2 regions of the Clostridium sp. CM027 genome follow, and region 2 is predicted to be linked to the other one. Evidence: riboswitches for the same ligand, from Rfam matches in the RefSeq annotation. Region 2 holds a riboswitch; the other holds the start of a gene.
What was found. Region 2 has a riboswitch for FMN ahead of ribD (bifunctional diaminohydroxyphosphoribosylaminopyrimidine deaminase/5-amino-6-(5-phosphoribosylamino)uracil reductase RibD). Riboswitches for the same ligand answer to the same signal wherever they lie in the genome.

Region 1: it holds a riboswitch for FMN, as region 2 does, so the genes downstream of both, KTC92_RS11030 (ECF transporter S component) here and ribD (bifunctional diaminohydroxyphosphoribosylaminopyrimidine deaminase/5-amino-6-(5-phosphoribosylamino)uracil reductase RibD) in region 2, are expected to answer to the same signal.

Annotation. Positions count from the first base shown of each region.
Region 1 is NZ_CP077725.1:2,328,939-2,332,101, forward strand. Features, by position in the region: gene KTC92_RS11025 (polysaccharide deacetylase family protein) at 1-617, shown strand, start outside; gene KTC92_RS11030 (ECF transporter S component) at 729-1,358, opposite strand; FMN riboswitch at 1,450-1,628, opposite strand; gene KTC92_RS11035 (Tex family protein) at 1,686-3,163, opposite strand, start outside.
Region 2 is NZ_CP077725.1:3,567,966-3,571,128, forward strand. Features, by position in the region: gene KTC92_RS16960 (amino acid ABC transporter substrate-binding protein) at 1-493, opposite strand, end outside; gene KTC92_RS16965 (hypothetical protein) at 707-841, shown strand; FMN riboswitch at 947-1,060, shown strand; gene ribD (bifunctional diaminohydroxyphosphoribosylaminopyrimidine deaminase/5-amino-6-(5-phosphoribosylamino)uracil reductase RibD) at 1,330-2,436, shown strand; gene KTC92_RS16975 (riboflavin synthase) at 2,421-3,071, shown strand; gene KTC92_RS16980 (bifunctional 3,4-dihydroxy-2-butanone-4-phosphate synthase/GTP cyclohydrolase II) at 3,156-3,163, shown strand, end outside.

The DNA.
Region 1 (3,163 bases), 1.2 Mb from region 2:
AAAATTTTCAGCAACAAATGGACTACTTATACACTAATAAATACACTACAATAAATCTAGCTGAATTAGAACAGTGGCTTTTAGGGAATTTGGAACTACCTAAAAAATCAGTATGTATAACATTTGATGATGGATATTTAAGTAGCTACATTTATGCCTATCCTATTTTGAAGAAATATAATTTTAAAGCTGCACAATTTTTAATTACATCTTATGTCAAGGATAATAGTGTTGAATTTAATCCTAAAACACAACAATTCTTAAGTTGGAAAAATATTTCTGAAACTACTGATGTATTTGAATATTCAAACCATACCCATAATTTACATAAAACAGAGAATAACAAGGGTTATTTAATTACAAAACCTTTAGATTATGTAAAAAAAGATTTAATAAAAAATACGGAACTAACCGGCAGCCATTATCTATCTTATCCTTATGGACACCATAACGATGATGTATTAACCCTTCTGCCTAAAATAGGAATACGAATGGCTGTTACTGTTAATAATGGAAGCGTAAAGAGAGGAGATTCTTTACTAGAGCTAAATAGATATGGAATATATCCTAAAACATCCATATCTACATTTAAAAGCATGGTTAATTGTGAATGGTGAACAATAAAACTAAAGGATGGCTTCTGCATTGTGCAGAAGTCATCCTTTAGTTTGTTAATACCCTTTTTTTAAAATCTTTGAAATAAGTCCCTATTTATATACCAGTGTTTTTTATATTTTTTGTTCTCTACTTTTGTATTCTCTCTCCATATTCTCTTTATGAAGTATAGGCGAAACACTCTTATATAAAGCTAAGGTCATTGCTGATAATACCATTCCTTTAAGTAAATTAAAAGGAATAATTGACCAAATAATGAAAGAATTCAAATCGACAATGTTATGATTTATTTTTGATCCCATTTCTATAACGCTAGCTACTGGGAATCCTAATACTTTTTCATATAAAGGTAAAACAACAAAATAGTTTAATATCCCTGCAAAAATCGACATACAAATTACTCCTATTAATAATCCAGCAATAGCCCCACCTTTGCTTTTGCGGGCCTTGTAAATATATCCCGATACTAATACTAAACATGAACCCACTAGAAAATTTGCTACTTCTCCAACGAAGGCTGTTTTAGTAGCTAGCATTCCATGTAATATATTTTTAAAGAGTTCAATAACTACTCCCGCTATTGGTCCTAATGCAAAGGCCCCTAAAAGTGCTGGCAGGTCGCTGATGTCAATTTTTAAGAAATCAGGGAAAATCGGTATTGGTAACTCAATGTACATCAAAAGAAAAGCCATAACAGATAAAAGTGATATTTTGATTAGTTTAACAAGTTTTTCGTCTCTCATTTTTAGTGCCCCCTAATTAACTATATCTCCTAGGGATGGATATAATACAAGCCCTGACATAGTACTATGCCAGGGCAAATTTATATATATATCACATCTTCTTTTATCCAGACTATACTGTCGGCTTCGGAATCAAATCATCACCCAAGGGTGCTGTCTTAACGACTTCGGAAGGAAAACTCTCTTCCAAAATGTCGTTAAACCGAATCAGCCTTACGGCTCGCGGGCTTTACCGCCGGTGGGGAAATTAGCCCCGCCCTGAAGATTATTAAATTTTATTTTATAATTTAATTATATATAAATACAGTAAAATAAGCAACATATTAATTAATTATTTTTCATTGATAATGATATTCTTTTTCTTTTCTCATCAACTTCTATCACACTAACTTCTACTATATCGCCAACCTTAACCACATCCAATGGATGCTTTACAAATTTATCTGATAACTGGCTTATATGCACTAACCCATCCTGATGAACTCCAATATCAACAAAAGCTCCAAAGTCAGACACATTTCTAACAGTACCCATAAGTTTCATTCCCGGTTTAAGATGGGACATTTGAACTACACCCGTTTTTAATATCGGCTTCGGTAGTTCTTCTCTTGGATCTCTACCAGGCTTTTTAATTTCTTTAATAATGTCTCTAAGAGTTGGAACACCTATCTCCAATATTTGTGCAAGCTCATCCATATTAATATTAATATCTTTTAGTCTATCATCCAAATCTTTAAAGTTTAAAGATTTAAGATCTTCTCTTGTGTACCTTAAAAAATCCAATAATTTTTTAGTAGCATTATACGTTTCTGGATGAATTGAGGTGTTATCTAAAAATTCATTACTCTCCATAACCCTTAAAAATCCTGCACATTGCTCATATGCTTTTGCTCCTAATCTTTTCACTTTTAATAATTCTTTTCTAGTTTTGAACTTACCATTTTCTTCTCTATACGCTACAATATTTTGAGCTATAGCAGCATTTATCCCTGATATATAAGCTAATAAAGAGGGTGTTGCAATGTTAAGATCTACGCCAACAGCATTAACACAATCTTCAACTACTCCTTTTAAGGATTCATCGAGTTTTTTAGCTGCTACATCATGTTGGTATTGTCCAACTCCAATAGCTTTCGGGTCAATTTTCACAAGCTCCACTAATGGATCTTGAAGTCTTCGCCCTATAGAAATAGCTCCTCTAATAGATACATCTATATCTGGATATTCTTTAGATGCAAGCTCTGACGCTGAATATACTGAGGCTCCCGCTTCCGAGACTATAACATAGTACAAATCTTTTGAGCATTCATCCTTAAGTTCTTTAATTATCTGCGCTAAAATTTCTTCAGATTCACGACTAGCAGTCCCATTACCGAGTGACACTACTTCTACATTATGCTTAATTACCAATTTTTTAATAATATCTATAGATTTTTGAATACCGTCCTTACTGCCCGCAGTAGCGTATACTGTAGCTATATCTAAAAGCTTACCAGTATCATCAAGCACCGCTATTTTGCACCCTGTTCTAAACCCAGGATCAAATCCAAGCACTACCTTTCCTTTTATAGGTGACTGCATTAAGAGTGCCTTTAAATTAGCTTTAAATATTTCAATAGCGCTAGTTTCACCCTTTTCTGTGAGTCCGGACCTTATTTCTCTCTCAATTGATGGGAATATAAGTCTTTTTACGGAATCACCTATACTTAACTCTATATACTTATCAGTTTCATTATTCCCTTTTAAACATTTAGCTCTTAAGTACTGAGTAATCTTATCATTATCGGCTTTGATTTTCACAGAAA
Region 2 (3,163 bases):
GTAGTGAATCTTTAGCAAGTGCAGCTTCACTGCTGCTACCCATTTGCAAACCTACAATTTTATCAGTTAAATCACTTTTTTTAGAAATAGTTGACTTGTTTTTTACAATAATTGTTTGCTTATTTTGAAGGTATACTTTAGAAAAAGCAATTTGTTCTTTTCTCTTATCTGTTATTGTTAATCCATTCCATATGGCATCAATATCTTTATTGTTTAGACTTAATATAATTCCGTCCCATTCTACTGGTTTAAAGGTTACTTTTACGCCCATTCGCTTGCCTACTTCTTTTGCCATATCAATGTCAAAGCCTACAATTTCACCACTTTTATCTCTAAATCCCATTGGTGGAAAGTTATCATCAAGACCAATTATTAGTTCTTTTTTGTCTTGTATATCTTTTAAAGAATTATCAGCTGTGGGGGTGTTTCCGCAGCCAGATAAAATAGCGGTTGAAAGTATTGCCACAATTAGTAAGTTAAATTTAATTTTCATTATTAACACTCCTTTATGAATTCTATAAATACAATATTACTTTATTACGTTAGTTATGTAAAGCGGTAAATTAAAGATTAATTAACTTATATATAAATATAAAATTATTACAAGATAAAAATTTATAAATTTTTTAGAATAGATGGGAAAATCATAGTAGTATAAATCTCTCTTCCAGTGGAAAATATAAATGAAGAAAGGGGAGTGTTTTAAATGAGTATAAAGCAGAAACTTACTAATGAGCAATTATCTTCAGTAGGAATTAAGAGAACTGATAATGACAAAGATATGCATACGAATGATGTAAATATTAAAAATAATGAAACAAGAAATAAAAAAAACAAATAAATCATTTAAAAGTGTTTATAGCTAATATTTTGATTAATTGTTTATATTTATAAGATTCGCTTGACATTAAAATAACAAAGTGGTATTCTTAAGTTGAAAATTTAATAGATCCTTCAGGGTAGGGTTAAATTCCCAACCGGCGGTATAGCCCGCGAGCCGAAAGGTAGATCTGGTTTAATTCCAGAGCCGACAGTAAAGTCTGGATGAGAGAAGGAGAATAATGATAAATATAGGAGATTTTCATTTATTAACTATGAAAAATAGTTAATACTGCTTTTATATTTTATTGTGAATATATTTAGTGAACAGCACCGGTAGGTGATGATTTAACTAGATATATAATTAGCTTATTGAGCCCTGAAAACTTTGTTTTCAGGGCTTTTATTATTTTAGCCACATATATGATTTTATTTGATCAAAGTTATGCATACTAAGAGAGAAATATTTATGAAGATTGGCACCAGAATTATAGAATTAGGGGTGATAAATTGGATAATTATTATATGAGAAGAGCACTTGAATTATCTAAAAAAGCGGTGGGGTTTGTAAATCCTAATCCATTGGTTGGCGCTGTTATTGTAAAAGATAATAGGATAATCGGTGAGGGGTATCATGAATATTTTGGTGGACCACATGCAGAAGTAAATGCTTTTAAAAATGCCAAAGAAAATGTAGAAGGTGCAACAATGTATGTAACTTTAGAGCCTTGCGCACACTATGGTAAAACGCCACCTTGCGCTGATGCTATAGTGCAAAATAAAATATCTAAAGTGGTAATTGGAATGATAGACCCTAACCCATTAGTTGCAGGGAAGGGAATAGAAATTCTAAGAAGTAGTGGCATAGAAGTAACTACGGGCATAATGGAAACTGAAATAAAGAAAACAAATGAAATATTTGTAAAATACATAACTCATAAAAAGCCATTTTGCATCATGAAAACTGCTATGACAATAGACGGAAAAATAGCAACTTCTATTGGTGAGTCAAAGTGGATAAGTAATGAAAAATCTAGAGCGTATGTGCATGAATTAAGGCATATGGTAACTGGAATTATGGTGGGAATTGGAACTGTCCTAAGTGATGATCCAGAACTTACTACAAGAAGAGAATGCATAATTAGCAAAAACCCAATAAGGATAATTATAGATAGCACAGCAAAAATACCAATAGATGCAAAGGTGTTAAAATGTGATGAAAAAACAAAAACTATTGTCGTTACAACAAAATTTGCGAAAGAGACAAAAATTGAAGCTATTAAACAAAAAGGCGCACAAGTTATTATAACGCCAAGTAAAAATAACCGAGTGAATTTAAACTATTTAATGAGAGTACTAGGTGATATGGGGATAGATAGTATTTTGATTGAGGGTGGCAGTACTCTAAATTATGCTGCATTAGAAGAAGGCATCGTTGATAAGGTTATTACTTTTATTTCCCCGAAAATATTCGGCGGAACAACAGGTAAGACTCCAGTAGGAGGACAGGGAATAGAACATGTAAGTGATGCTATATTGCTTACGGATACTGAAGTAACTAGATTTAACGAGGACATTATGATAGAAGGGTACGTGAATAGATGTTTACAGGGTTAATTGAGGAAATTGGAGAAATAAAGTCTATAGAAAAAGGTGCGAGGTCTGCGAGAATTACCATAAAAGCTACAAAGGTTATATGTGGAATAAAGATTGGTGACAGTATTAGCACAAATGGAGTGTGCCTTACCGTAACAGAATTTAATAAAAATAGCTTCAGTGTAGATGTAATGGCGGAGACTATAAGAAGTAGTAATTTAGGGAAATTGAAATCTGGTTCTCATGTCAATTTGGAAAGGGCATTAATGGCTAGTGATAGGTTAGGAGGCCATATAGTAAGTGGACATATTGACGGAATAGGAACTATTGTAGATTTTTGCATCGAAGAAAATGCCACTTGGGTGTCTGTAGAAACTACAGTGGATATATTAAAGTATATTGTACATAAAGGATCGATTGCAATTGACGGTATTAGTTTAACTGTAGCATATGTTGATGAAAACATTTTCAAAGTATCAATTATACCTCATACAAGAGGTGAAACTACTTTAATTAGTAAAAAAGTAGGTGACGAGGTTAACCTTGAAAGTGATATGATGGCGAAGTATATTGAAAAACTGCTTAAATATGGTGAAGCTCCAGAAAAAAAGAAATCTATTGGTATGGATTTTCTCGAAAAAAATGGATTTGTATAAGCAATCAGTTGTAGACACAGCAAATAACATTACATCGCCAAAAGTGATGATTACAGCACAAAGTGATAATTAAGGGGTGGAAAAATGTATAA